Regions from separate parts of the Streptomyces sp. NPDC048269 genome, predicted to be linked through region 3. Evidence: riboswitches for the same ligand, from Rfam matches in the RefSeq annotation. Region 3 holds a riboswitch; each other region holds the start of a gene.

What was found. Region 3 has a riboswitch for cyclic di-AMP ahead of AB0D48_RS19610 (transglycosylase family protein). Riboswitches for the same ligand answer to the same signal wherever they lie in the genome.
Positions count from the first base shown of each region.
Region 1: linked by a shared signal. The riboswitch ahead of AB0D48_RS05200 (M23 family metallopeptidase) and the one ahead of AB0D48_RS19610 (transglycosylase family protein) in region 3 are both predicted to bind cyclic di-AMP.
Region 2: linked by a shared signal. The riboswitch ahead of AB0D48_RS05705 (LysM peptidoglycan-binding domain-containing M23 family metallopeptidase) and the one ahead of AB0D48_RS19610 (transglycosylase family protein) in region 3 are both predicted to bind cyclic di-AMP.

Region 1 covers NZ_JBEZLW010000003.1:252,499-262,333, reverse strand. Annotated here, with positions in the region: gene AB0D48_RS05220 (restriction endonuclease) at 1-1,426, opposite strand, end outside; gene AB0D48_RS05215 (DNA topoisomerase IV subunit A) at 1,534-3,990, opposite strand; gene AB0D48_RS05210 (pitrilysin family protein) at 4,182-5,552, shown strand; gene AB0D48_RS05205 (pitrilysin family protein) at 5,573-6,940, shown strand; cyclic di-AMP (ydaO/yuaA leader) riboswitch at 7,146-7,304, shown strand; gene AB0D48_RS05200 (M23 family metallopeptidase) at 7,318-8,121, shown strand; gene AB0D48_RS05195 (GntR family transcriptional regulator) at 8,315-8,992, shown strand; gene AB0D48_RS05190 (HPr family phosphocarrier protein) at 9,275-9,556, opposite strand; gene AB0D48_RS05185 (GNAT family N-acetyltransferase) at 9,741-9,835, shown strand, end outside.
Region 2 covers NZ_JBEZLW010000004.1:3,488-13,322, forward strand. Annotated here, with positions in the region: partial or broken gene AB0D48_RS05690 (ATP-binding protein) at 1-2,626, opposite strand, end outside; gene AB0D48_RS05695 (MBL fold metallo-hydrolase) at 3,174-4,373, opposite strand; gene AB0D48_RS05700 (SGNH/GDSL hydrolase family protein) at 4,562-5,344, opposite strand; gene AB0D48_RS05705 (LysM peptidoglycan-binding domain-containing M23 family metallopeptidase) at 5,508-6,473, opposite strand; cyclic di-AMP (ydaO/yuaA leader) riboswitch at 6,478-6,685, opposite strand; gene AB0D48_RS05710 (tyrosine-protein phosphatase) at 6,976-7,767, shown strand; gene AB0D48_RS05715 (aspartate aminotransferase family protein) at 7,809-9,239, opposite strand; gene hpnH (adenosyl-hopene transferase HpnH) at 9,236-9,835, opposite strand, start outside.
Region 3 covers NZ_JBEZLW010000016.1:57,164-66,998, forward strand. Annotated here, with positions in the region: gene eno (phosphopyruvate hydratase) at 121-1,407, opposite strand; gene AB0D48_RS19610 (transglycosylase family protein) at 1,690-2,388, opposite strand; cyclic di-AMP (ydaO/yuaA leader) riboswitch at 2,392-2,564, opposite strand; gene AB0D48_RS19615 (transglycosylase family protein) at 2,841-3,902, opposite strand; gene AB0D48_RS19620 (cytochrome P450) at 4,006-5,292, opposite strand; gene AB0D48_RS19625 (globin domain-containing protein) at 5,414-6,628, shown strand; gene AB0D48_RS19630 (nucleoside triphosphate pyrophosphohydrolase) at 6,651-7,634, opposite strand; gene AB0D48_RS19635 (SurA N-terminal domain-containing protein) at 7,691-8,314, opposite strand; gene AB0D48_RS19640 (YfhO family protein) at 8,507-9,835, shown strand, end outside.

The DNA.
Region 1 (9,835 bases), on a different contig from region 3:
TGACCAGCACCCCCTTGTTCGCCCCCTTGTCCTGGACCGTGCCGTACAGATCCCGCACCGCCGTGGGCGAGACGGTGTTCCGGTAGCGCTTGACCTGCACGACGATCCGTCCGCCCGTGATCGGGGACGGGTCGTTCGCCTCGATGTCCACTCCGCCGTCGCCCGACCGCTGGGTGGTCAGCGCCTCCATGCCCATCGCCCGGAAGAGCTCCGCCACCAGGTTCTCGAAGGCGATCGGGTCCATCGCGAAGAGGTCGGGCTCCTCCTCGCCGCCCTCGGCCAGTCCGCCGTGGCTGACGACGCCGCCGACCTCCCCGGGCCTGCGGCCCGCACGCACGGCCGTGAGCTGGTCCGGCCGTGCCGACAGCTGCCCGCGCAACCCCTCGACCAGACAGTCCACCGCGCTGACCTGCTCCAGCCGCAGCACCTCGAAGGCGGACCGGGCTGCCGATACCGTCGCGAGCACGAGCTGCGCCTCCAGGCCCGTCACCGGATCGTGGGCGTCCACGAAGCCGTTGACCACCACCGAGTCCAGTACGCCGAACTCGTCCGCCGCGAACAGCTCGCGCGCCACCAGCAGCATGCACTGCGCCAGCACGTCCCGGTACAGCGCCCGCCGCTGCGTGGCCGGACGGGCCGTCTCCTTGTCCTGGTCCGTACTCGGCATGTACCGCACCGACTTGGCCTCCGGTACCACCTCGTACCCGGGCAGCTCCCAGTCCAGCACGAGCTGGCGAGCCCCCGGGTCGTACGCGGCTGCCACCTGCCTCGGCAGCGCCTCGGGCCAGGACGTCGAGGCGTACAGGGCGGCGGAGAAGTACTCCACCACGGCCTCGGCATCGCCCGCGCGCAGCCTCCCGGCCAGCTCGATGAGCCCACCGTTGTGCCCGCGGACCGCGGCGAGCTGCTCAGCGGCCCAGCGGTCGTACTGCTGCCGGTACGCCTCCAGTTGCTGCTGCCGCCTCGCCTCCGCGGCGTGCGCGGCCTGCCAGGCCTGGGTGTACCGCGCGTGAGCCTCGCGTTCCGCCTGCGCCCGCCGGTTCGAGCCGAGGGTCCAGCCGGTGCTCTGCTGCTGGAACTGCTCCAGGCGGGGCATCGGCACGGGCTGCCCCAGCGTGCCGGGGTTGAAGGGTTCGATCTGCTCGGACCGGACCAGCGCGGCCATCCGGAACGCCGGGGCCCGGCAACCCGCCGCCAGCAGGCCCTGCAGACGGGCCACTTCCGCCTCGATGGACTCCGTCCGCCGCCGCGCCTCGGCTTCTCGGCGCTGCCGGTGGGCCGCCTGCTGCTCCCGCTCGCCGCGAGCCACGCCCCGTTCGTACGCCCGCTGCCGGCGCTCCGCCTCGCGCTGCTGGATCAACTGCGTCTGCTGCATCCGGCGCTGGGCCTCTGCCCAGTCCCCGATCACGCCCGAGCGACGACTCATCAGCTCTGTTCTCCCGCCCCACCCGCCAGTGCCAAGAGGGAAAACACTAGTCGCCATTCAGGTGGTACGTCCCCCGTTGGGCGTACCACCTGAATGCCCCGTACGTCCTACAGCGCGCCTCCGGCCAGCGCCGCCACGGCCGCGGGCAGCGCGGTCCCCGAGCCGTCCCGGCGCGGGTCCACCTCCGGCAGTTCGGCCGGGGATCCGTTCGCGGACGCCGCCCGGACCGGAGCATTGCCCGCCCAGGCCAGTACCAGCACGTCCTCGCCCTTCAGGAACCGCTGGCAGCGCACACCACCGGTGGCGCGGCCCTTGCGCGGGTACTGGTCGAAAGGGGTCAGCTTCCCGGACTGCACCGAGTCGTCCAGCGTCCCGTGCGAGCCCGCCACCGTGAACACCATCGCGTCCCGGGCCGGGTCGACGGCCGAGAAATGGATCACCTTGGCGTTCCCCGTGAGCTTGATCCCCGCCATACCGCCCGCCGGACGGCCCTGCGGGCGCACCTGAGAGGCCGGGTAGCGCAGCAGCTGGGCGTCGTCGGTGAGGAAGACCAGGTCCTCCTCACCCGTGCGCAGCTCGACCGCGCCGACGATCCGGTCGCCCTCCTTGAGGGTGATGACCTCCAGCTCCTCCTTGTTGGCCGGGTAGTCCGGCACGACGCGCTTGACCACGCCCTGCTCGGTGCCCAGCGCCAGGCCCTGCGAGGACTCGTCCAGCGAGGTCAGGCAGATCACCTTCTCGTCCGCCTCCAGCCCGGAGAGGAACTCCGAGACCGGGGCGCCGCCCGCCAGGTTCGGCGCGGCGTGCGTGTCCGGCAGCTGCGGCAGATCGATCACCGACAGCCGCAGCAGCCGCCCGTACGAGGTGACCGCGCCGACGTCGGCGCGGGCGGTGGCCGCGACCTGCGAGACGATCAGGTCGTGCTTGGCGCGGGCGCCGCCCTCCTCCTCCGGCAGCGGATCGCCGTTCGCGGTGCGCGCCAGCAGGCCCGTCGAGGACAGCAGGACGCGGCAGGGGTCGTCCGCGACCTCCAGCGGAACCGCCGCGACCGCCGTGCCCGCCGACTCCAGCAGGACCGTACGCCGCTCGGTGCCGAACTTCTTCGCGACCGCCGCCAGTTCCGTGGAGACCAGCTTGCGCAGCTCGGTGTCGGACTCCAGGATCCCGGTCAGTTCGTCGATCTCGCCGGTCAGCCGGTCGCGCTCGGACTCCAGCTCGATCCGGTCGAACTTGGTGAGCCGGCGCAGCGGGGTGTCCAGGATGTACTGGGTCTGGATCTCGCTCAGCGAGAACCGCTCCATCAGCCGGGCCTTGGCCTGCGCGGAGTTGTCGCTGTCCCGGATGAGCCGGATGACCTCGTCGATGTCGATGAGCGCCACCAGCAGGCCCTCGACCAGGTGCAGGCGGTCGCGGCGCTTGGTGCGGCGGAACTCGCTGCGCCGCCGGACGACCTCGAAGCGGTGGTCCAGGTAGACCTCCAGCAGCTCCTTGAGGCCGAGCGTCAGCGGCTGCCCGTCCACCAGGGCCACGTTGTTGATGCCGAAGGACTCCTCCATCGGCGTCAGCTTGTACAGCTGCTCCAGCACGGCCTCGGGGTGGAAGCCGTTCTTGATCTCGATGACGAGGCGCAGGCCGTGCGAGCGGTCGGTGAGGTCCTTGACGTCCGCGATGCCCTGGAGCTTCTTCGAGCCGACCAGGTCCTTGATCTTCGCGATGACCTTCTCGGGGCCGACCGTGAAGGGCAGTTCCGTGACGACCAGGCCCTTGCGGCGCGCCGTCACGTTCTCCACCGCCACCGTCGCGCGGATCTTGAACGTGCCGCGGCCGTTCTCGTAGGCGTCCTTGATGCCCGAGAGCCCGACGATCCGGCCGCCCGTGGGCAGGTCGGGACCCGGCACGAAGCGCATCAGCGCCTCCAGGTCCGCGTGCGGGTAGCGGATCAGGTGGCGGGCGGCCGCGATGACCTCGCCGAGGTTGTGCGGGGGCATGTTGGTGGCCATGCCGACCGCGATCCCGGACGCGCCGTTGACCAGCAGGTTCGGGTACGCGGCGGGCAGCGCGACCGGCTCCCGCTCCTGTCCGTCGTAGTTGGCGGTGAAGTCGACGGTGTCCTCGTCGATCGACTCCGTCATCAGTGACGTGGCGTCGGCCATCTTGCACTCGGTGTAACGCATCGCGGCCGGCGGGTCGTCGTTGCCGAGCGAACCGAAGTTGCCGTGGCCGTCCACCAGCGGCAGCCGCATGGAGAAGGGCTGGGCCATGCGCACGAGGGCGTCGTAGATCGACGCGTCACCGTGCGGGTGGAGCTTGCCCATGACCTCGCCGACGACACGGGCGCACTTCACGTACCCGCGGTCCGGGCGCAGACCCATCTCGTTCATCTGGTACACGATGCGGCGGTGCACCGGCTTCATGCCGTCCCGGGCGTCGGGCAGGGCACGGGAGTAGATCACCGAGTACGCGTACTCGAGGAAGGAGCCCTGCATTTCGTCGACGACGTCGATGTCGAGGATCTTCTCCTCGAAATCCTCCGGCGGCGGGGTCTTCGTGCTGCGGCGGGCCATCGCTGCGCGGCTCCTTAACCAAGAATGAGTGTGCTGGGGGGTCTGACGCGGACCATTGTGGCCCGAGGCACCGACAACGCCGACTCCGACCCAGGGTGTGACCCGGGAACTTATCCGGCGGTCGACGCGCTTGCATACAGTGGCAGGTCTGACAGAAATCTCTGCATCGCGATCGAAGGGACCACATGCCCATGGGTCACACGGCCACAGCCCAGGCCGGCTCCGGCGGCCTGACAGCAACCGAACACCGGCTGGCCAACGGCTTGCGCGTGGTGCTTTCCGAGGACCACCTGACCCCGGTCGCCGCGGTATGCCTCTGGTACGACGTCGGCTCGCGCCACGAAGTCAAGGGACGAACCGGCCTGGCTCACCTCTTCGAGCACCTGATGTTCCAGGGCTCGGCGAGCGTACCGGGCAACGGGCACTTCGAGCTGGTCCAGGGTGCCGGCGGCTCCCTGAACGGCACCACCAGCTTCGAGCGCACCAACTACTTCGAGACGATGCCGACCCACCAGCTGGAGCTCGCGCTGTGGCTGGAGGCGGACCGCATGGGCTCGCTGCTGGCCGCCCTGGACGACGAGTCCATGGAGAACCAGCGCGACGTCGTCAAGAACGAGCGCCGCCAGCGGTACGACAACGTCCCGTACGGCACGGCCTTCGAGAAGCTGACCGCCCTCGCGTACCCCGAGGGCCACCCGTACCACCACACCCCGATCGGCTCGATGGCCGATCTGGACGCCGCGTCCCTGGAGGACGCCCGCGCCTTCTTCCGTACGTACTACGCGCCCAACAACGCGGTGCTGTCGGTGGTCGGCGACATCGACCCGGAGCGCACGCTCGCCTGGATCGAGAAGTACTTCGGCACCATCCCCTCCCACGACGGCAAGCATCCTCCCCGTGACGGCTCGCTGCCCGACGTCATCGGCCGGGAGCTGCGCGAGGAGATCGTCGAGGAGGTCCCGGCGCGTGCGCTGATGGCTGCCTACCGGCTCCCGCACGACGGCACCCGCGAGTGCGACGCCGCCGACGTGGCGCTGACCGTCCTGGGCGGCGGCGAGTCCTCGCGGCTCCACAACCGCCTGGTGCGCCGCGACCAGACGGCCGTCGCGGCCGGCTTCGGCATGCTGCGCCTGGCCGGAGCGCCCTCGCTGGGCTGGCTGGACGTCAAGACGTCCGGCGGGGTCGAGGTGCCCGACATCGAGGCGGCCGTCGACGAGGAGCTCGCGCGGTTCGCCGCCGAGGGCCCGACGGCCGAGGAGATGGAGCGCGCCCAGGCACAGCTGGAGCGCGAGTGGCTGGACCGGCTGAGCACGGTCGCGGGCCGCGCCGACGAACTGTGCCGCTTCGCGGTGCTCTTCGGTGACCCGCAGCTGGCCCTGACCGCCGTCCGGCGCGTCCTCGACGTCACCGCCGAGGAAGTGCAGGCCGTGGCCGCGGCCCGGCTGCGCCCGGACAACCGCGCGGTGCTGGTCTACGAGCCGATCGCCGCGGACGACGCCGCCGACGAGTCCGACGAGTCCGACGAGAACGACGCGAACGAGAACGAGGGGGCGGAGCAGTGAGCGACACCGCAGCCGTCACGATGACCTTCCACCCGCGCCCCGAGGCCGGGGAACCGCAGCCGTGGGCGTTCCCGGCCCCCGACCGCTCGGTCCTGGCCAACGGCCTGACCCTGTTGCGCTGCCACCGTCCGGGCCAGCAGGTGATCGCGGTCGAGGTCAACCTCGCCGCGCCGCTGGACGCCGAGCCGGAGGGCCTGGACGGCGTGGCCACGATCATGGCCCGCGCGCTGTCCGAGGGCACCGACAAGCACTCCGCCGAGGAGTTCGCGGCCGAGCTGGAGCGCTGCGGCGCCACCCTCGACGCGCACGCCGACCACCCGGGCCTGCGGGTCTCCCTGGAGGTCCCGGCCTCCCGGCTGCCCAAGGCGCTCGGCCTGCTCGCCGAGGCCCTGCGCGCGCCGGCCTTCGCCGACGCCGAGGTCGACCGTCTGGTGCGCAACCGGCTCGACGAGATCCCGCACGAGCTGGCCAACCCGCAGCGCCGCGCCGCCAAGCAGCTCTCCAAGGAGCTGTTCCCGGCCTCCCTGCGGATGTCCCGCCCGCGCCAGGGCACCGAGGAGACGGTCGCCCGGATCGACTCCGCGGCCGTACGCGCCTTCTACGAGGCCCACGTACGCCCCGCCACGGCCACCGCGGTGGTCGTCGGCGACCTGACCGGCATCGACCTCGACGCCGTGCTCGCGGACACCCTGGGCGCCTGGACGGGCGGCACCGCCGAGCCCCTCCCGGTGCCGCCCGTGACCGCCGACGACACCGGCCGCGTGGTCATCGTGGACCGGCCCGGCGCGGTCCAGACGCAGCTGCTGATCGGCCGGATCGGGCCGGACCGGCACGACCGGGTCTGGGCGGCCCAGGTGCTCGGCACGTACTGCCTGGGCGGCACCCTGACCTCCCGCCTGGACAAGGTGCTGCGCGAGGAGAAGGGGTACACCTACGGCGTGCGCGCCTTCGGCCAGGTGCTGCGCTCGACCGCCGACGGCAAGGGCGCCTCGATGCTCGCCATCAGCGGCTCCGTGGACACCCCGAACACCGGCCCGGCGCTGGAGGACCTCTGGAAGGTGCTGCGCACCCTCGCGGAGGGCGGCCTGACCGATGCCGAACGGGACGTGGCGGTGCAGAACTTGGTGGGCGTGGCCCCGCTGAAGTTCGAGACGGCCGCCTCGGTCGCCGGAACCCTCGCCGACCAGGTCGAGCAGGAGCTGCCGGACGACTACCAGGCGCAGTTGTACGCGCGGCTCGCCGAAACCGGGACGGTGGAGGCGACTTCGGCGGTCGTGCAGGCCTTCCCGGCGGACCGGCTGGTCACCGTCCTGGTGGGCGACGCGGCGCAGATCGAGGCGCCGGTGCGCGCCCTCGGGATCGGCGACGTGAGCGTCGTCAGCAACTGACGTAATCCGTCGGCCAACTGACCGGCACGAAGAGGGGCTCTGGCGGGCTTGTCCGCCGGGGCCCTTTTTGTCCGTTAGGCGGAGAGGTTGCTTTATGTGGTGTGGCGTACGCAACAAAAAGGCGTGTCTGTTTGGCGATTGACTGATGATCCGCCTAGCGTCACCCGTGCTGTCCGTCAGTTGTACCCGCCGCATCCGTGGCACCGGGCAGCGATCGCCGAGTCCCCGTCAGGCGCGAGCCTGGGGAGCCGGGGACCCACATGCGTCCCTGGGGTGAATCGGGCCGCCTCGCAAGAGGAGGCCCGTAGGAGACCTTCCTGCTCCGAACCCGTCAGCTAACCCGGTAGGCGAGAAGGAAGGAAAGGATCAGCCCCTTCATGGCGTTTGGCAGTCGTCCCGCCGGCTCCGGTAAGCACCGTGGTTCCAGCCGTCTGAGCCGCAAGACCGCCGGTTACGCCGGCATAGCCGCCCTCGCCACCACTGGTGTCGTCGGCTCCCTCGCCGCCCCGGCCTTCGCCGCCGACAACGGCGACCACCACTCCGCCCAGGACAACGCGCTCGGCGCCGTCGTCGTGGCCGAGGACCTCCAGGGCGACATCCAGGACCAGGCCGCGTCCCAGCAGCGCGCCGCGGAGCACGCCGCAGCCCAGGCGCAGGCCGAGGCCGACGCCAAGCAGCGGGCCTCCGAGGCCAAGCGCCTCGCCGAGGCCAAGGCGAAGGCCGAGCGCGAAGCCGCCGAGCGCGCGGCCCGCGAGGAGGAGCGCAAGCGCCTCAACACCTTCGTGGCGCCGGTCGACGGCTCGTACGTCAGCACGCAGTACAAGGCGGGCGGCGGCATGTGGTCCTCCGGCAGCCACACCGGCATCGACTTCCACGCCGCCTCCGGCACCTCCGTCCACGCGGTGGGCGCCGGCGTCGTCGTCGAGGCCGGCTGGGGCGGCGCGTACGGCAACAACGTCGTCATCAAGCACAACGACGGCACGTACACCCAGTACGGGCACATGTCCTCGCTGAGCGTCTCCGCCGGCCAGCAGGTCACCGCCGGCCAGCAGATCGGCCTGTCGGGCTCCACGGGCAACTCCAGCGGCCCGCACCTGCACTTCGAGGCCCGCACCGGTGCCGACTACGGCTCGGACATCGACCCGATCGCGTACCTGCGCTCGCACGACGTCAGCCTCTGATCCGCGGCGCACCGCGCGACACCGCTCCACCGAAGGCCCCGGCTCCCCGAGCCGGGGCCTTCGCGGTGCTCCGCCGGGTAAATGTTTCGCATTTCCGGCCGCTCTCGGAAATTATCGTGTGTTGCAATAGAGTCGCAGCACGCACATGCGTGTCCATTGAGCGTGGCAGTCGGAAATAGGCGGAGGTCCGGTCTTGCGTATTCCTGCGCACGCGGTATGCACGGCAATTCGTGACGACATCGTCTCCGGGGTCTTCGAACCGGGCGGCAGGCTGACCGAGGAGGTGCTGGCCCGCCGGTACGGAGTCTCGCGCGTCCCGGTGCGCGAGGCGCTGCGGACCCTGGAGTCCGAGGGATTCGTGACCACGCGGCGCCACGCGGGCGCCTGTGTGGCCGAGCCGACCGATCAGGAGGCGGCCGACCTCCTGGAACTGCGGATGCTGCTGGAGCCCCTGGCGGCCGCCAGGGCGGCCCGGCGGCGCACGGAGGCCCACCTCAAGGTGCTGCGCGGGCTGGTCAGGCTGGGCCAGGAGCGGGCCAGGCGGGGCCAGGGCGAGGATCTGCGGTCCCTGGGCGGCTGGTTCCACGAGACGCTCGCGCAGGCCTCCGGGAGCCCCGGGCTGATCGCGCTGCTCACGCAGATGCGGCACAAGGTGGCGTGGATGTACGTGGTGGAGGCGCCGGCCCGGCCGGTGGAGTCGTGGGCGGAGCACGGGGCGATCGTGGACGCGGTGGCGCGGGGGGACGCGGAGCGGGCCCGGACGCTGACCGCGGTCCACGCCGACCGGGCGGAGGCCGCGCACCGGCCGCGGCTCCGGTCGGCCGTGAGCACTACGCAACCTGCCGTAAACATGGCGAGCGGCAGGCATTAACAGGGCTCGTGTACAAAGAGGCGTATCCGGGGGACGCTGCCTGAATTTCCGGGGGGCGTGCATGTGCTGCGCCTAATTCCTGCGGAGCCGAATTATCGCGCTGCCCTGCCGTGTTTTCGTGCTTCCGGTATTTCGCGCCGGGTTTCTCCGTGCTGCCGTGTTTTCGTCTCGTCTTCGGTATTCCGTCGACCCCGAGCCGGATCCGGAAACCACGGAGCCGCGGCCCCGGGGTGGTGGGGCCGCGGCGTCCGCGGGCGTACTGCGTGGGTCGAACCCGAAGGGTCAGACGGTCTCGGGGAGCTCCTCGAGGCCCTCGGCGACCAGCTTCGCGAGGCGGTCCAGCGCGGCCTCCGCGCCGTCGGCCTCGGACGCGAGGACGATCTCCTCGCCGCCCTGGGCGCCCAGACCCAGAACCGCCAGCATGGAGGCGGCGTTGACGGGGTCGCCGCCGGCCTTGGCGATGGTCACCGGGACGCCGGAAGCGGTCGTCGCACGGACGAAGATCGAGGCGGGACGAGCGTGCAGGCCCTCGGCCCAGCCGACGTTGACGCGGCGCTCTGCCATGGTGATGCCCTTCAGGTTCTTACGGTTGTCTAGACCAGTCTCTCACGACGCCCGGAATGCTCCGACCGGCCTTCGGCCCGGATGTGCTGCCGTTCGGCCTTCCCCAGCTTGCACCGTTTTGTCCCGGCTTGCCTAATGCGCCGCGCGAGCACTGTCCGGCCGTTCCCGGCCGTAAGGTAGGCCCATGACCACCGAGTCGGACCCCTCGTACCCGGCCCACTGGGAAGCGGACGTCGTCCTGCGCGACGGCGGCACCGCCCGGATCAGGCCCATCACCAC
Region 2 (9,835 bases), on a different contig from region 3:
CAGGCTCGGCCCCCGGCTCAGCCACGCCTGCGGTCGCCCGCCCAGCCGACACAACCTCGCCGTCAGCGTTCCCGGAGACGGCGACCAGCCCAGCCCCGGGCTCGCCCCACGGCCCGGCAGCGCCGGCAAACCCGGACGCCGAAGGCTGAGCCTCGCCCCCGACCCCAGCCCCATCCACGGGGCCGGGCTCGGCCCCCGGCTCAGCCGCGGCTGTGAGCCCTGGCCTGCGCACCGAGGCGGTCGGAGCCATCCCTCCGTCCCCGGCTCGGGGTGCGGGAAGCGACAGGGGCGCGGTCCCGGGCCGATGCCCGGCCTCGGATTCCATGGCTCGGGCCCTGGCCCGCCGCACGGGCAGCGGTGGGGCCTTGGTTCCGCGCCGAGCCCCGGCTGCGCGCCCGGGCTCCGGCTCGGGAGCCAAGTCGGACACGGACCCGGGCCCACGCCCGGGAGCGGTCTCCGACCGCATCTCGATCCCGGTTTCCGGCCAAGCCGCAGGCCCGTTCACGGCCGTGGCGCCCGGCGTGGACGTGTGTGCGGGCCCGGGCGCGAGCTCCGGGTCGGCCCCGGTCCGGGGCGCGAGCCCGGACTCCCGCTCGGGCGCGCCGCCCGGCCGGATCCGGGTGCCGTGCTCCGGCGCGTAGTCGGTCCCGGGTGCACGCTCGGGGGCACTCCCCGACCGCAGCCCGGCCGCACGCTCCGGCGCGGAGTCGGTCCCAGGCCCACGCTCGGGGGCAGTCCCCGACCGCAGCCCCGCCGCACGCTCCGGCCCGGACACGCTCCCGGGCCGCGCACCCGCTGCCGGCGCGGGCCCGCGCACGGAAGTGCCCGGAGCCGTGGACCCGCGCGCGGGCCCGGCCACGGGCGCGGTCCCGGACCGGCCCCTGGAACCGGGATCCGAAGCGGGGGCAGCCGCCGACCGCCGCCCCGCCGCAGACTCCGGCACGGAAGCGGCCCCACGCCGACGCTCGGGGGCGGTTTCCGGTCGCGGCCCGGCCGAAGGGTCCGGCTCGGAGGCGGTCCCCGGCCGAGCCCCGGCTACGAGTCCGGGCCCGGACCTTGCCGCCGACGCGGGCGCGACCGCCGACGCCGACGCGGGCGCGACCGCCGACGCCGACGCGGGCGCGGTGCCGGGCCGGGTCCGGGTCCCGGGCTGCGGTGCTGGGGCGGGCCCCAGTCGCCGCCCGGCCCCGGTCCCGGGCTCCGGCTCAGCCGCGGGCGCGGGCGCGGGCCGGTTCACGCTCGGCGGCGGGGCGGCCGGGCCGGGGCGCGGCCCGGTCGCGTCCCAGGACTGGGCCGCCTTCGCCCCCCACCCCGGCAGCGGCTCCGGCGGTGTCACCCGTACCGGCTCCAGCGGCGGCATCGCCGCCGACGCCCCGGTGCCCCACGAGGTGGCCCGGGAGCCGCCCGCCGCGTCGGCGGCGCTCGGCGCCTCCGCGCCCAGCAGCTCCTGCGGCAGCACCAGCACGGCGAGCACACCGCCGTAGATGTTGGACTTGAGCTCGACGGCGATCCCGTGCCGGCGGGCCAGTGCGGAGACGACGAACAGGCCGATCCGCCCGTCGGCGAGGAGGTTCCGGACACTGATCTGGTCGGGGTCTGCGAGCAGGGCGTTCATCCGGTGCTGTTCCTCTGCCGGCATGCCCAGCCCGCGGTCCTCCACCTCGACCGCGATCCCGGCGGTGACCCGTTCGGCGCGCAGCACCACATCGGTGTCGGGTGCGGAGAACACCGTGGCGTTCTCGACCAGTTCGGCCAGCAGGTGCACCACGTCGGCGACGGCGTGGCCGCGTACGCTGCCGCCCGCCGGGGGCACGACCTTGACCCGGGTGTACTGCTCGACCTCCGCGACCGAGGAGCGGAGCACCTCGCTCAGGTCGATGGGCCGGGTCCACTGGCGGCGGGACGCGGCGCCGCCGAGCACGGCGAGGTTCTCGGCGTGGCGGCGGATACGGGTGGCGAGGTGATCGACGTGGAAGAGCTCCTTGAGCAGGTCCGGGTCCTCGACCGTGTCCTCCAGCTCGTCCAGCAGCGAGATCTCGCGGTGGACGAGGGACTGAAGCCGGCGCGCGAGGTTGACGAAGACCTCGACCTTGCGTTCGCTGTCGGACGGCGTGGCCGGGCCGGCCAGCCGTACGAGGGTCGTATGGGCCTGTTCGCGGGCGCCGCGCAGCTCCTGGGAGAGGAGCCAGAACTCGTCCACCCCGGCCGGGTCGGCGCCGAGCGGTGGTCCGGTCGGGCCGCCGCGCATGGGGCCGGGCGGGGTCTCGCCCCGCTCCAGCCGGTCGGCGGCCGTCCGCAGCTCCTGGCGGCCGCGCACGCTGGAGCGGCGCAGCGCCTCGCACCGGTCCCGGACGGCCTTGGCCCCGCGCTGGGCCCCGAGCAGGGCGGCGGCGAGGGCTCCCAGGACGAGGAGGGCGCAGCCGGTGAGGACCGGCCAGAGGCGGGCGTCCCGCTCGCCGGCTCCGCCGCCGAGCTGGAGGGTGAAGATGACCGCGGCGGCACCGCTGAGCCCGGCGGCGAGCGTGGGCAGCAGGGCGGCGCGCACCAGCTGAGGTCGTAACTGCCTGCCGGGACCGGTGACGGCGTGTTTCGACGGGGCGTGGCGGGCGGCGCGGGGTCCGGACATCGGCGTCCTCGGTACGTGGGGCCCGGCCCCCAGCGGTCCCGGGGCCCGGTGTTGATCACCGGATACCCACGCTAGACCGCACCGTCCCGCCCCGGACGGCCAGTTGGGGAAGTTCGCGGGGGTGCTTCCCGCTCCCGGTGGAGCGCTCGTACAGCCGCCCGAATCCGCCGGGTCGCCCCCGGCGAGGACCGGCGATGGCCGGCGAGGACCGGCGATGGCCGCACGCCCCGAGGGCCGGGGCGCCGCCCCCGGCCTCAGCCTCGTGGCCGCCCCACCTCAACCCCCGTGGCCGCCCTCGCCTCACGCCAAAGATGGCCCCCGCCTCTGGCCAGAGCCCCGCCTCGGTCGTACTCCCGCGCAGGGCCGCGTACGCCGCCCGCGCAGGCAGGCCCGATACCCCGGGGCGCCCCCGACACCCCGGGCCGGGACCGACACCCCGGGCCGGGACCGACACCCCGGGCCGGTACCGACACCCCGGGCCGGGACCGATACCCCGGGGTGGGCCCGGCCCCCGGTCCGGGCCCACCCCGCGGCAGGCGGCGGTCCGTCAGGAGCCGACCGACTCGGGCTCCTCGCGGATCACGCCCGTCGCCCGGGCCGTGGCAACCGCGGCGACGGAAACCTCCGGTGCGACGTGGCCGCCCGTCACGAACGGCCGCCACCAGGGCTGCGCCGGCGCCTCGGCGGAGCCGGGCTCGAAGGGCTGGCCCGGGATCGGCAGGGCGATCGCCGATCCCGTGGCCCCGGCCGCGGCCAGGGTGCCCTCGCCCGGCTCGTCCCACGGGTGGAGGGCCAGGTTGAAGGTGCCCCAGTGGATCGGCAGCATCGTGCCGTGCGGGGTGCCGCCCTGGAGGTCGAGGTGGGCGCGCATGCCTTCCTCGGGCGTCATGTGGATGTCGGGCCAGTACTCCGAGTACGCCCCGATCTGGATCATGGTGGCGTCGAACGGCCCGTGCTCGGCGCCGATCTCCTCGAAGCCGGGGAAGTATCCGGTGTCACCGCTGTGGTAGATGCGGTGCTCGTCACCGGCGACGACCCAGGAAGCCCACAGGGTGTTCTGCTGGTTGCGCAGCCCGCGTCCGCAGAAGTGCCGGGCAGGGGTCGCCGTCAGCGACAGCCCGGCGACCTTGGTGCTCTCGTTCCAGTCCAGCTCGCGGAGCCTGTGGGCCGGAACGCCCCAGCGCTCCAGGTGCGCGCCGACGCCCAGCGGGACGGCGAAGACGGTGTCCGTACCGGCCAGCGCCTTGATCGTCGGCAGGTCGAGGTGGTCGTAGTGGTCGTGCGAGATGACCACCACGTCGGCCGTGCCCAGCGAGGCCAGCGGCACCGGCACGGGGTGCAGACGCTTGGGGCCGGCGAAGGGGAAAGGGGAGCACCGCTCACCCCACACCGGATCGAACAGCACGCGCCGTCCGTCGATCTCGGCGAGCACGCTGGAGTGCCCCATCCAGGTGAGCCGCAGGCCGCTCACGGGCGGCTTGGCCAGCTCCGCGAGGGTCGTCGGGTACACGGGGATCGGCGCGCCGGGATTGCGCCTGAGCCGCTGCTCCTTGTGGAAGTAGATCTTGGCGAACTCCGCCATCGACCCCGAGGGTCTGGTCCGGGCCCCGACCGGATTCTGGAAGACGCCGTCGGCGAAGTTCGGCGAGCGGTGGATCCGCTCCAGCCGGGCACCGGACGGGTCCGCGCCGAAGGCTTCGGGCCGCAGGGCGCGCAGCCGGGGACGCAGGGGACGGGAGCCGGTCAAAGCGCCTCCTGGGAGGGTGGGGTCAGGACGGTCGTCGGTCTACGACCATCCCAACGCACATGTACCCCGAAGGATTCCGCTTGTGGCCCCCGTCGTCGGTGGCGCCCCCGCCTCCACCTCTGCCTCCCCGCCCCCTCTGCCTCAGCCCCCTGTGCCTCAGCCTCCCCGCCCCCCTATGCCTCTGCCGCCTAGAGCGGAAGCAGGTCGGGTCGCTTCGCCTCCACGTGGTCCCCGGAGGACTCCCCGCGCAGCCGCCGGCCGATCCACGGCACCAGGTGCTCGCGCGCCCACTGGATGTTGTCCCGGGTCACGTCCACCGACCCGCGCGGCCGCTGCAGCGGCCACGGCTGGTCGGGGTCGGTGGGCACCTCCAGCCCCAGCACCTGGGCGGCGCGCAGCGCGACCCGTGTGTGCCCCTCGGGCGAGAGGTGCAGCCGGTCGGCGTCCCAGGCCCGCCGGTCCTGTACGGACTTGAGCGACCAGAGGTCGAGCACCGGGCAGTCGTAGCGGTCGGCGATGGCGCGGACGTGCGCGCTGTACGTCGCCACCTTGCCGCGGAGGTGCTTGAGGACCGGCATGCCCCGGGTGTCGAAGCCGGTGGTGATCATGACGTGGCCGATGGCCCCGGTGAGGTCGGCGACGGCGGCCTCGAACCGTTCCGCCACGTCATCGGGGTCGCTGCCGGGCCGGATGATGTCGTTGCCGCCCGCGCAGAAGGTCACGAGGTCCGGCGCGAGCTCCTTGGCCCGCGGGACCTGTTCGGCCACGATCTGGTCGAGGAGCCGGCCGCGCACGGCCAGGTTCGCGTAGCGGAAGTCGTGCTCGTCACGCTGGTCGGCCAGGAGCACGGCGAGCCGGTCCGCCCAGCCGAGAAAAGAATCCCCGGGTCCCGGGTCCCCCACGCCCTCGGTGAAGCTGTCCCCGATCGCCGCGTACGAGCCGATGGTCTTGAGTGTCGTCGTCGCTGCCACAGGACGACATCCTTCACTCCCGTACACGACCTACGCCAACGTAAGCAGGGGTTGACGGACCGTGATCTTTACCACGCGGGGGATAAGGAATACGTACACGTGAGGCCGGGACCCCCCTCGGGCCCCGGCCTCACGTGTGCCGGCGTTCCGACGGCGGGTGCCGTCAGATGCTCACGCCCTTCGAGCGGAGGTAGGCGAGCGGGTCTATGTCCGAGCCGTAGGACGGGCCCGTGCGGATCTCGAAGTGGAGGTGCGGGCCGGTCGAGTTGCCGGTGGAGCCGGAGAGACCGATGCGCTGGCCGCCGGTGACGCTCTGGCCCGCCGAGACGGACAGCTGGGAGAGGTGCCCGTACTGCGAGTAGGTGCCGTCCGCGTGCTGGATGATGACCTCGTTGCCGTACGCGCCGGCCCAGCCGGCCGAGACCACGGTGCCCGCGCCGACGGCCTTGACGGTGGTGCCGGAGCTCGCGATGAAGTCGACGCCGGTGTGGTAGCCGGAGGACCACATGCTGCCCGCCACCTTGTACTGGGTGGAGATCCCGCCGCTCACCGGGGCGACGAAGCCGGAGGCCGACTGCTGCGCGGCCGGCGCCTCGGCGGCGGAGTCCTGCTGCGCCGCCGCGGCCTTCTCGGCAGTCTTCTCAGCGGGCTTCGGGGCGGACTTCGGAGCCGGCTTCGGAGCGGCCTTGCGGGCCGGGGCGGGGGCGGGGGCGGAGTCGACCGGGGCGGCGGCCGGAGCCGCCTCGCCCTTCGCGCCGAGGGTCAGCTTCAGGCCGGGGTGGATGAGGGAGGGGTTGGTGCCGACGGCCTCGCGGTTGTCGGCGTACAGCCGTTCCCATCCGCCGGAGAGGTGGCGCTCGGCGGCGATCTTGGAGAGGTAGTCGCCCGGCACGACCGTGTAGACGGTCGGCGCGGCCTCCACGGCGGCGGGCGCGGCCTGGAGCGAGAGGGGAAGCTGCGGGGCCACGGCGGGGCCCGCGACCGGCAGGGCGGCCGGAGCACCGGCCGCGTGGGCACCGGCGGCGCCCATCAGGGGCAGCGCGAGCGCCGCACCACCGGTGCCTGCGACGGCGAGGCCGCGAGCCATGGAACGGGACTTGGGACGGCGGTGCTTGCCCTTTGCAGACATGGCGAATTCCTCTCCGTCGCCTGCGAGGTGAGCTGTCGGGTTCGGACTGGAGATGTCCGGCCGTCCATGTGCGGAACATGTACGACTTCACCCCGAGCCGTCCCGGAACAAAGATCCGGGGCAGCGGCTTACCTGGTTCCCCCGCTCCTGCCGCGCGCGTGAATAGTCGGGTGCGGTTTCCGGGCAGTGGCAGGATTCGGCGGTCCACCCGGATCGATCGCGAAGGTAATCCCATAAGGCGGTACGCAACAAGCCGTGAATTCCCTGACGGAATCACAGGGATGAAGGACCGACGGAATTCCGGTCACCCTGCGTCCATTCCCCACCGCCAACAACCGCCCCGGCCGGGCCATTCGTCTTTTGTGATCAGGCACGCACGGTCACCGTATGATCTGGCTCACGGGGACGTGTCCGATCTCGCCGCTGTTTATGGCAAGTTGGCGCCAAGTGGCGTAATTCGGACAGATGGACAGGCGCCCCACGACGAAGCGGAGGAGTTCCCTTGACCCAGCAGATACAGGAGCCGGAGTTGTCCGGTGTGCGCAATTTCCGCGATGTGGGTGGATTGCCGACTTCTGATGGACGAAGGGTCAAGACGGGACAACTATTCCGAAGCGGACATCTCGCACATGCCACGGAAACCGATGCAGAGTTCCTCGCCTCGCTCGGTCTCCACACCGTTTTCGACTTCCGCAACAACGCCGACCACGCCCTGGAGGGGCCGGACGTCGAGCTGCCCGGCGTGCAGAACGTCAACATCCCGCTCTCGGATCCGGCCGACGGCCGGGAGTTCTGGAAGATGGTCCGCGACGGCGACCTCGACCAGCTCCGCTCGATCCTGGGCGACGGGAAGGCCGCGGCCCGGATGGCGAACTCGTACCGCGGGATCATCAAGCACCGCACCGCCGAGCACGGCCGGGTGGTGCACGCCCTCGCCGAGGACAGCGTCCCCGCCCTCCTGCACTGCGCGGCGGGCAAGGACCGGGCGGGCCTGTCGATCGCCGTCACCCTGCTCGCGCTGCGCGTCGAGCGGGAGGCGATCGTGGCGGACTACCTGGAGTCGAACGCCCCGCACCGCCGCTACCGGGTACGCCGCAGCGGCGCGTCGGCCGAGGCCCGCTCCCCCGAGGTGATGGAGCTGCTCGCCCCGCTCTTCGACGCCCGCGCCGAGTACCTGGAGGCGGCCTTCGAAACCATCGACGAGCACTGGGGCGGCGTGGACCGCTACCTGGCGGAGGGTCTCGGGCTCACGCCCGAGACCCTCGGCCGGCTGCGGGACCGGCTGCTCGACTGACGACGGCGAGGCAGGCCGTCACGGATGCCGACGGCCTGCCGTCACCGGTTGCCGACGGCCTGCTTCACCAGGATCCTGCCGAAGTCCCACATCAGCCCCGACCCGCCGTGCGCCTCGTCCATGACGTCCCGGAAAGCGCCGACGAACCGGTCGACGTCCCGCTCGTCCACGATCAGCGGCGGGATGAGCTTGATCACTTCCAGGTGGTCCCCGGACACCTGTGTGAGGATGCGGTGCTTCTGCAGCAGCGGCACCACGACCATCTGCGCGAAGAGCCCCTTGCGGGCGGCCTGCAGCATGGTCCACCGGCTGCGCAGTCCCAGCGAGGACGGCCGGCCGAACTCGATGCCGATCATCAGGCCGCGCCCCCGCACCTCGTGCAGCAGCTCGTACTCGTCCACCAGGGCCGCGAGCCGCCCGCGCAGCAGGTCGCCCATCGCCCGGGCGTTGGCCACGACCTCTTCGTCCTCCATGACCGAGAGCACCGCCAGCCCGGCCGCCATCGCCTGCGCGTTGGAGCCGAAGCTCGCGGAGTGCACGAGGACCCGGTCCATGGACGAGTAGACCTTCTTGAAGATCCAGTCCTTGCCCAGGGTGGCACCGACCGGCACGTAGCCGCCCGACAGCGCCTTGGCCACGCACACCAGGTCCGGCTCCACGCCCGGCTCGTGCTGGTACGCGTAGAAGTCCCCGGTACGTCCGAGGCCGGTCTGCACCTCGTCCGCGATCAGCAGCGCCTTGTGCCGGTGCAGCAGCTCCTGCGCGGCGAGCAGGAATCCGGGCGGTGCGGCGAGCACGCCCTTGCCCTGGACCGGCTCGACGACGAAGGCGGCCACGTCCCCGCGCTTCAGCTCCCGCTCCAGGGCCGCCAGATCCCCCAGCGTGATCTTCGTGTCGGGGAGCAGCGGCGCGAAGCCGTCCCGGAAGCCGCCCTCGCCGTTGACCGAGAGCGACCCCGTCGTGAGCCCGTGGAAGGCGTGGTCGCAGTAGAGGATCCTGGGCCGCCCGGTGGCGTACCGGGCGAACTTCAGGGCCGTCTCCACCGCCTCGGTGCCGCTGTTGCCGAAGAAGACCCGGTCCAGGTGGGGGCTGTACGAGAGCAGCTTCTCCGCGAGCAGCCCGGGCAGCGGCTGGCAGTCGAAGCGGGTGAGGTCGGCGAGCTGGGCGTCCAGGACGTCGTGCAGGGCGCGGCGGACCACCGGGTGGTGCCGGCCCAGGCCCATCACGCCGAACCCGGCCAGCATGTCGAGGTAGTCGTTGCCCTCCGCGTCCCAGAAGTGGGCGCCCTCGGCCCGCTCGTAGACCTTGTCGAAGCCGATGGTGTGCAGCATCCGGGGCAGTTGGTGGTTGAGGTGCCGGGCGTGCAGCTCGTACCGCTCGCCGCCGCGCTCGGCCAGCAGGGCGCCGAGGTCGAAGCCCTTGCCCCGGCCCCGCTTCCCCTGTTCCTCCAGGCCCCGTCCGGCCGGGCTCATGCCGGCTTCTCCCGGCTCCCGCCGATCGTCTCCCGGGCCGCCCGCAGGGACTCCTTGAGGGAGCCCATGGTGGCGAGGACCGCGGTGGGCTCGTAGCCGCAGTGCGCCATGCAGTTCGCGCAGCGCGGGTCCTTGCCGCGGCCGTACTTGCTCCAGTCGGTGTCGTTGATCAGTTCCCGGTACGTGGGCACGTAGCCGTCGCTCATCAGGTAGCAGGGGCGCTGCCAGCCGAAGAGGGAGTAATTCGGAATGGCCCAGGCCGTGCAGGGGAAATCGGCCTTTCCTTCCAGGAAGTCCAGGAAGAGCGGCGAGTGGTTGAGCCGCCAGCGCCTGCGGTTGCCGCCCGCGAAGGCTTTCCTGAAGAGCTCGCGGGTCTGTTCGACACCGAGGAAGTGTTCCTGGTCGGGGGCCTTTTCGTAGGCATAGGCAGGCGAGATCATCATCTCGTCCACCTGCAGGTCGTCATTGAGGTAGTTGAGTACCTCGATGATCGTCTGCGGGGTGTCCGTGTTGAAGAAAGTGGAGTTGGTGGTCACCCGGAACCCGCGCCTCTTCGCCTCCTTGATGGCTGCGACGGCCTCGTCGAAGACACCTTC
Region 3 (9,835 bases):
CCTCCCCTATGTACGCACTACGCAATACGTCCCCGCACACGGTACGGGACCGAGTGCGGGGACGTACGGAAGCAAGAGCGTGATTAGCCCTTGAAGCGCGGGACGCCGAGCTTCAGGGCGTCAGCCCTTGAAGCGGGGGAACGCGCTGCGGCCCGCGTACACCGCCGCGTCGTCGAGGATCTCCTCGATGCGCAGCAGCTGGTTGTACTTGGCGACGCGGTCCGAGCGGGCCGGGGCACCGGTCTTGATCTGGCCGCAGTTCACGGCGACGGCGAGGTCGGCGATGGTGACGTCCTCGGTCTCACCGGAGCGGTGCGACATCATGCACTTGAAGCCGTTGCGCTGGGCCATCTCGACGGCGTCCAGGGTCTCGGTCAGCGAACCGATCTGGTTCACCTTCACGAGCAGGGCGTTCGCGGAGCCCTCCTCGATGCCGCGGGCCAGGCGCTCGGGGTTGGTGACGAAGAGGTCGTCGCCGACGATCTGGACCTTGGTGCCCAGGCGGTCGGTGATGGTCTTCCAGCCGGCCCAGTCGTCCTCGAACAGCGGGTCCTCGATGGAGACCAGCGGGTACGCCTCGACGAGCTCGGCGTAGTAGTCGGTCATCTCGGCGGCCGAGCGGGACTGGCCCTCGAACTCGTACTTGCCGTCCTTGTAGAACTCGGACGCGGCGACGTCGAGCGCGAGCGCGATGTCCTTGCCCGGGGTGTAGCCGGCCTGCTTGATGGCCTCGACGATGAGGTCGAGCGCGGCACGGTTGGACTCCAGGTTCGGCGCGAAGCCGCCCTCGTCGCCCAGGCCGGTGGAGAGGCCCTTGGTGTGCAGGACCTTCTTGAGGGTGTGGTAGACCTCGGCACCCCAGCGCAGCGCCTCGGAGAAGGACTCCGCGCCGATCGGGGCGATCATGAACTCCTGGATGTCGACGTTGGAGTCGGCGTGCGACCCACCGTTGAGGATGTTCATCATCGGAACGGGCAGCAGGTGCGCGTTCGGGCCGCCGAGGTAGCGGAAGAGCGGAAGGTCCGAGGCCTCGGACGCGGCGTGCGCGACGGCGAGGGAGACGCCGAGGATGGCGTTGGCACCGAGCGAGCCCTTGTTGTCGGTGGCGTCCAGGTCGAACATGGCCTGGTCGATCAGCCGCTGCTCGGTGGCGTCGTAGCCGACGAGCTCCGGGCCGATCTGCTCGATGACGGCCAGGACGGCCTTCTCGACGCCCTTGCCGAAGTAACGGTTGGGGTCACCGTCACGCAGCTCGATGGCCTCGAATGCACCGGTGGAGGCGCCGGACGGAACTGCAGCACGGCCGGTGCTGCCATCGTCGAGGCCCACCTCGACCTCGACCGTGGGGTTGCCTCGGGAGTCCAGGATTTCCCGGGCTACGACGACGTCGATGGACGGCACGAGCATCTCCTTCTGGGATGTGACGCTGGGTGTGCGGTGGCGTCAGGCCGTGGGATGGCCTTGCCGACTAGAGCCTAACCGGCTCCGGGCACTGGGCCGGCCGACCGCCCGGGTCCTGGGACGAAAAAGGGCCCGAATACCCCTCTTCCATGACATAGGACTCTCGGTCTGCGCCGGATCACCGCGGTTCTGACGGCGCACGCGCCGCCGCCCGGCGCGTGGAGGGAGACGCGCCGGGCGGTGGGGATGGTGCGTGTGCCGTGACTGCTGCGGCTATTGCCGCAGTGTTCAGCTGAGCTTCAGCTTCTGACCCGGGAAGATCAGGTCGGCGTCCGAGACGATGTCCTTGTTCAGCTCGAAGAGCTTCTCCCAGCCGCCCTTGACGCCGTTGGCCTCGGCGATGCTGCCCAGGGTGTCGCCGGACTTGACCTCGTACGAGCCGTTGCCGGTCTTCGGGGCCGGCGCCTCGGAGCGCTCGGAGCGGGTGGTCGGAGCCGGGGCCTCGGAGCGCTTCGTCTCCTTCTTCGGCTCGGTCTTCTTCGGCTGGGTCTTCTTGGTCTCGGTCTTCTTCTCCGTCTGCTTCGGGGTGTCGGTCGTGCCACCGCCGGTGTAGGAGGAGTTCGACAGACCCACGCCGCAGGACGGCCAGGCGCCCTTGCCCTGGCCCTTGAGGACCTTCTCGGCGATGGCTATCTGCTGGGACTTCGAGGCCTGGTTGGCCTGCGCGGCGTACGACTTGCCGCCGTACGCGGCCCAGGTGGAGGACGAGAACTGCAGGCCGCCGTAGTAGCCGTTGCCCGTGTTGATGGCCCAGTTGCCGCCGGACTCGCACTGCGCGACGCGGTCCCACTCGGAAGCGGTGGCGGCGCTGGCGGAGCCCGCGGCCATCAGGGGGGCGGCGACGGCCACACCGGCGACACCGGCGAGCGTGACGATGCGGACGGCCTTGGAACCGCGGCGGTGCTTGCCCTTGCCGGAAAGCAGCATGGAGTTTCTCCTCACCGACGCCTACGAGGTGAGCTGTCGGGTTCGGGCGAGTGAGTTGCCCGGCCGTGCGACCTAGCGCACGTCTTAACCCCTAGCCGGTGGCGTGACCGTCTCTCAACGGCCGCTCCCGGCGCCTACCTTGGTTCCCCCGCTCCTGCCTTCGGCGCTTGACGCGACGACTGTTCCCTCCGTCCGCCGGCAGGATTCGGCGATGCGGTCGAAGGAGCTCGCGGTGGCGAGCGGTTCAGAAGGTAGACAGGTCTCTCCCCGATGTTCAACGACCGCCATCGGGGAGAAACGGCCCCTACTTGCGTCCCTTGTACGGGTGTTTGCGCAGGTGAGGGCGGGATTCGTGGAAGGCCCCGGACGGGACACGCCAGTTGACCGGAAGAGACACATGTCTCACTTGCAGAAAAGGGACAATCAACTCTTACCGGATGGCTGAAGTGCCCTTATTGCGCGGTTAGATCCAGGTTCTGACCGGGCTTGATCAGATCGGCATCCCCGCCGATGACCTGCTCATTGGCCTCGTAGAGCGCGTTCCAGCCGCCCTTGACGCCCTTGGCATCCGCGATGGCCGCCAGGCTGTCGCCCGCCTTCACGGTGTACGTGGGGTCCGACGCGGCATCAGATGTGACCGGCGCCTCGGGCGCGGGCGCTCCGCGGTGCTTGCCGCTGCCCTCGGCGACCGTGGTGGGCGGTGCGGTGGGGTCGGTGGAGGCGTCCGGGGTCCCGGGGGTGGCCGGTGCCGTCGGGTCCACGGGGTCCGTCGTGGCGCCCGGACTCGTGGGGGCCGTGGGATCGGCCGGGGGCAGGCCCGGGGTGGCGGGCGGCGTGGTGGGCGCGCTCGGGTCCACGGGGGCGGTCGGCGCACCCGGGTCCGCCGGGGTGGGGGCCGGGGTCGTCGGCTCGTCCGGCGCGGGCATGACGGGCAGTCCGAGGGACGGCGCGAGCGGGCCGTCGGGGAGCACGAACGACGGGCTGTCCGACGGGCTCGGGGCGGGCTGCGTGGGGGCGCCGAAGTCCGTGGACGGCTTGCCGGTCCCCGTCGAGGGCACGGTGGTGTCCGGCCGGGACGGCGTAGGGGCGGTCACCCCGGAGCCGCCGGGCAGGCCCGGGTCGACGGCCGCGGCGGGGCTCTGCCCGTCCAGACCGGCCGAGGCCGCGCACAGCGGCCAGGCCTGCGGGCCCTGGGAGGCCAGCACGCGCTCGGCCACGGCGATCTGCTGGGAACGGCTCGCCAGGTCGGCCCGCTCGGCGAAGTCGAGACCGCCCGCGCTCTGCCACTGGTCCTGGGTGAACTGGAGGCCGCCGTACTGGCCGCTGCCGTAGTTCGCGCTCCAGCTGCCGCCGCTCTCGCATTCGGCGACCTTGTCCCACGTGGAGGTGTCGGCCGCGGAGGCGTTGGTGGCGGCGAGGAGCGGCAGGGCCAGCGCGGAGCCTGTGACTCCTGCGGTGACGACTATCGCGGGCACCTGACGGGGGCGTCTGTGACGGCCGTTCCCGGAACGCATGAGGCTGCACCTTTCGCATAACGGCTGGGTAACGGCAGAACCTAGCGGCCTTCGAACGATTGTCACAACTCCGGTCGAAAACTGACTGTTGATCAGGCGGTGTTCAGATGTTTCGGGGTGTGAAGCGCACGGGAAGGGTGCGCAGGCCACGCATGATCAACCCGCCGCGCCAGCGCAGGTCTTCCGGCGGAACGGCGAGTTCCAGATCCGGCAGACGCGTGAGCAAAGTCGCAAGCGCCGTCTGTCCTTCAAGTCGCGCGAGCGGAGCGCCCAGGCAGTAGTGGATGCCGTGGCCGTATCCGAGGTGCTGGTTGTCGGTGCGGGAGAGGTCGAGGGTGTCCGGTTCGGCGAACCGCCCGGGGTCGCGGTCGGCGGCCGCGAGGACGACCAGGACCGGATCGCCGGCCGCGATCGACTGCCCGCCGAGGGTCAGCGGCTCGGTGGCGAACCGCCAGGTGGCAAGCTCCACCGGGCCGTCGTAGCGCAGGAGTTCCTCGATCCCGGTCTCCAGCAGGTCCCGCTCGCCCGCGGCGAGGGAGAGCTGGAGGCGCTCGCGCTCCCCGGGGTTCATGAAGAGGGAGTGGACGCCGTTTCCGATGAGGTTCACGGTCGTCTCGAAACCGGCGAAAAGCAGGATGAAAGCCATGGCGGTGGCCTCGGCCTCCGTGAGGTGGTCGCCGTGGTCGCTCGCCCGGATCAGGTCCGAGATCAGATCATTGCCCAGATCATCCCTTTTGCGATGGATGAGTTCCCCGAGGTAGGTCCGCATCTGCTTGACGGAGCGGGCGACCCCGCCGCGCGGACCGCCGCCGTGCCGGATCATCATCCCGGCCCAGTCCCGGAAGTCGTCCTGGTCCTCGCGCGGTACACCGAGCATCTCGCAGATGGCGTAGATGGGGAGCGGGAAGGCGAACTCGTGGATGAGGTCCGCCTCCCCCTTCTCCGAGAACCCGTCGATGAGGTGGTCGGTGAGCTCCTGCACGCGGGGGGTGAACTCGGCGACCCGGCGCGGGGTGAAGGCCTTCGACACCAGCCGCCGCAGCCTGGTGTGGTCCGGGGGGTCGATGTTGAGCAGGTGCGTCATCAGCTCCGCCTTGCGCTCCCCCGGGATCCCGGTCTTGCCCTTCGCGTGCGCGGGCTCCGCGTGGTGCGCCGGGTTCTTGCTGAGCCGCTGGTCGGCGAGGGCCTGACGGGCGTCCGCGTACCGGGTGACCAGCCAGGCCTCGACCCCACTGGGGAGCTTGGTGCGGTGCACCGGCGAGTGTTCGCGCAGCCAGGCGTAGGCCGGGTACGGATCGGTCGCGAACTCCCAGTCGAACAGGGTCGGTCCCTGGCGGGAAGGGGAGGCCGAAGGGGCGTCGGCGGGGTCTGCGGGGGTCTGCTCATGCACCTGCTGACCGTATCCCGGCACCCGGCCCAGATCCCATATGGGTGGTTCGTCGCGGCTGTCCGCAGATCAGCCATCGCTTGACCTCACGTTCCCCGGTGTTCCTACCTTCGGTCCTGTGGATGTGAGGATCTTGAAAAGCAGCTTCGCGGTGGTGGAGAGACGGGCCGAGCACGCGGTCAAGTTCTTCTACTCCCACCTGTTCTGGCACAACCCCGAAGTCCGTGAACTCTTCCCGGCCTCCTTCGAGGACATGGAGCGGCAGCGGGACCGGCTGTTCGCCGCGCTCACCCACGTGATCGCCCGCCTGGAGGACGTCGAGACCCTCGTCCCCTATCTCCGCGAGCTGGGCCGCGACCACCGCAAGTTCCAGGCCGGTCCCGAGCACTACGCGGCCGTGGGCGCGAGCCTGCTCGCCGCCCTCGCGGAGACGTCCGGAGCGGCGTGGACCCCGCCGGTGGAGAAGGCCTGGACCGAGGCGTACCAGGTGATCGCCGACGCGATGACGGCCGGCGCCGCGCAAGCCGAGGACCCGCCGTGGTGGGACGCGGAGGTCGTGCGCCACCTCCGGTACGGGGAGGACATCGGCGTGCTGACCCTGGAGCCGCACGCCCCCTTCCCCTATCTACCCGGCCAGTACACGAGCGTGAGCAGCGAGCGGGTCCCGAGGACCTGGCGCACGTACTCCATCGGCAACGCCCCCCGTCCCGAGGGCACTCTGGACCTTCACGTCAGCCGGATCGAGGGGGGACGGGTCAGCACCGCCCTGGTCCGCGACGTCCAGCCGGGCGACAGGCTGCGGCTCGCCTCCGCCGGCGGGCGGCTGACCTTCCGCCGAGAGGACCGCCCGGCCAGCCTCATCGCCGCCGGGACCGGCTGGGCGCCGGTCCGGGCCATGCTGGAGGATCTCGGGAAACACCCTCCCGATCAGGACATACGGCTCTTCGTGGTGGCGCGGGATCCCGCCCACCTCTACGACCGCCCGCTCATCGACGAGTACGCCGCCGCCTGCGACTGGCTCGGCGTCACCTACATCACGCCCGCGCCCGGGCAGCACCGCAACCAGGCCACCGACCGGCTGGCCACCGCGCTCTGCAACCGGGGCCTGTGGCCCGACCAGGACGTCTACCTCAGCGGGCCGCCGCAGTTCGTCGAGGAGACCTCGAACCTCCTGGAGGAACTGGGCGCCCGCCCCGGCCGGATCTTCCACGACTCCGTACCCGCCACCGGCACGGGCCACGGTCCCCACGGCCGCCCGCTGGGTTTCGGGGAGTGGTTCCTGGCCCGTCCGTCGCCGCACTGGCACAACCCCTCCGGCCGTGCGCCGGAGGAGTACTGAGAACGCTCACCGCTGCTGAGGGCTACTCGCCGACGCCCTCGGCGGCCCGGATCGAGTCCCGGTAGACGCGGGCCGCCGCGCGCAGCGCGGTCTCGGGGTCGATCCCCGCCGCCTCGGCGCGCGCCGCCAGCTCCAGCAGCTCGTACCCGATGCCCTCGCCGCGGGGCAGTTCCACGGCCAGCCCGCCCGTACGGACCCGGCCCGCGAGCTTGGCCGCGAGCGCGAGCCCCGGCTGGCCCACCGGAATCCCGTCCGTGACGGACGCACGCCGCTTCTCGGCCGCCTTGGTGCGCTGCCAGTGGGCGCTGACGTCCTCCGGGGTCTCGGCCTTCTCGTCGCCGAAGACGTGCGGGTGGCGGTGGATCAGCTTCGCCACGAGGGACCCGGCCACGTCGTCGATGGAGAACGCCTCGTCGGGATCCTCGTACTCCTGCGCGATCCGTGCGTGGAAGACCACCTGGAGCAGCACGTCACCGAGCTCCTCGCGCAGTTCCTCCCGGTCCCCGTCCTCGATCGCCTCGACCAGCTCGTACGCTTCCTCGATCGCGTACTTGGCGAGCCCCCGGTGGGTCTGCCGCGAGGTCCACGGGCACTCGCGCCGGACCCGGTCCATCACTTGGACCAGGTCGAGCAGGCGGGCCCCCGGCAGGTCGTACGAGCCGGGCAGCAGTTCCAGGTCGGGCATGGAGACCCGGCCCGAGCCGGCCAGGCGCGCCAGCCCGTCGGTGAGCCGCTGGTCGCCCTCGCCGCCCGGGAGCACCACGACGGTGCGGCCGCCGGCGCAGGCCTCGACCAGCGCCTGCGCCTCCGGGTTCTCGTGGACCACCTCCACGCCCGCCTCCCGCAGGTACGGGAGCTGCGGGTGGCCGGGGTCGGCGCAGACCACCCGGTCCGCGGCGTGCAGGGTCTGCCACGCGGGCCAGGAGAGCACGCCGGGGGCGACCCGGTGGCTGGTGGTCAGCAGGACGATGCGGCCGGTGGGCTCGGCTGGTACGTGGTCGGTCACCCTCCGAACCTACCTCCGTCCGCCGGCCTCCGGCCGGGAGGGGCCCCCGGGCGGTCTCAGGCTCCGGCGGGTGCCTGCTCGGGCCGGGTCCGCTGGGTGATCCAGGGGGTCTCCCCGGTGCCGAGCTTGATCTGCTGGGTGTCCCAGGAGCCGTAGCGCGGGTTGACCTCGATGCGCAGCGCCTTCGCGGCGGCCCGGGCCGGCTCCTCCAGCTTCCCGTTGCCGTACTTGGCGGCCAGCTTGGTGAGCAGCACGCGGTCCCGGAGGAACCGGTCGATCTGGGCGGGGGCCATGTGGCCCTTCTGCAGGAGCAGCGCCTCGAACTGCTCCGCTCCCTTGTTGTCCTCGACGTACGCCTTGTGCTCGTCCTCGATCTCCTTGGGCGAGACCGTGATGCCGGCGGTCGCGGCCATCTTGTCGATGATCCGGTTCTGGAGGATCGAGTCGAGCTGCTCGCGCTCCAGGTTGGGGGTCCTCGCGATGAGCTCGGCGGCGGCCTGCCCCGTCCGGTTCTGCGCCGCGCGCACGTCGTTGACCTGGGCCTGGAGCGCGGAGGTGGTGATGCGTTCGCCGCCGACGACGGCCGCGGTGCCGGGGCGGGCTTCGCCCGAGCAGGCGGCCAGCAGGGGGGCCGCCAGGAGCAGGGCGGCGGAGACGGAGAGCGCTGTGCGACGGTGCAAAGGAGCCTCCAGGGCCGGGAGATTGTGCGTCGGTGCACAAGGGCCGTGCGGTGATCGATGGTATGAGGTCGCGGTGGTCCGGGCCACCTGTTCGACCAACGATTCCCGAGCTGTCGGGGTGCGCCGTTGTTCGTGCCGGGGTCACTCCACGGCCATCCCCCGGCCCTGCGGCGCTGCCAAGGTCGGCGCACCATGTCGACACCGCACCGCTCGCCGTACAACTCACCGCGCCGCACGAGCCTGCTCGGCTCGTCCCTTGCCGCCCTGCTCACGGCGCTGGCCGTGTGCGCGGGCGACGCCGTGGCCCGCGTCTTCCCGTACGGACCGCGCCACCGGAGCATCAACGATCTCGGCAATCAGTTCGTCCCCTTCCACGCGCACCTGTGGGACCTCCTGCACGGGCGTGCGGAAGGCGGGCTGCTGTTCAACTGGCAGTCCGGGTACGGCACGAGCTTCCTGCCCGATCTGGGGACCTACCTGACCAGCCCGTTATCGCTGCTGGTCGGGCTCTTCCCGCGCGCGGACACAGATCTCGCCGTGTACGTGGTCACCGTGCTCAAGACGGCGGCCGCGGCGGCGGCGATGACCTGGCTGCTGCGCACGCACCGCCGCGGGGCCTGGTGGGCGGCGGGGCTGCTCGGGGCCTCGTACGCGCTGTGCGGCTGGTCGGTGATCGAGGCCTCCTACAACCCGATGTGGCTGGACGGGCTGATCGCCTTCCCCCTGCTGTGCCTGACCGGTGAATGGGCCCTGCGCGGGCGGCGGATCGTGCTCGCACCGCTGGTCGTGGCCGTCTGCTGGACGGCGAACTTCTACACCGGCTACATGGCGACGCTGGGTGCGGCGCTGGTGCTGCTGGTACGGGTGGTGCTGACGCGTGGGGGTGCGAGGACCCGGCCGGCAGTGGTCGGGCGGGCGGCCGGGACGACCGTGCTGGGGATCGCGCTCGCGGCGCCGGTCCTGGCGCCCCTGTTCCTCAGCTCCGGGCAGGCCCATCCGGGCTGGGTCAAGGAGTTCAGGCCGGTGTCCTGGGCGGACCTGTTCGCCCGGCTGCTGCCCGCGACGTACTCCTTCTCCTCCCCCGCCGTCTTCGTCGGCACCGGGACGCTGCTGCTGGTGGCCGCGCTGCCCTTCCACCGGGCCGTGCCGCCGCGCACCCGGCTGGCGTGGGCGGGACTGACGGCGGCCGTGGCGCTCTCCCTCCAGTGGGCGCCGACGCACCTGGCCTGGCACCTGTTCGCGACCCCGAACGGAAGCCCGTACCGGCAGACCTTCGTGCTGGCCGGGATCGCCGTGATCGCCGCCTGGACCGGGCTGGCGGCGGGACCGCCGGGGCCGCGGGCGCTGGCGGCCGGAGCGGGCGTGCTGGCGGCCGCGGCGCTGTGGGCGCGCGGGAGCACGCTGGTGACGGTCTGGGGGTACGCGCTCTTCTGCGGCGGGCTGGCACTGGCGGCCGCGGGCTGGTGGGCGCTGCACCTGCGCCCACGCCGCCTGGCGCTCCCCGCGGCCGCGCTGCTGGCG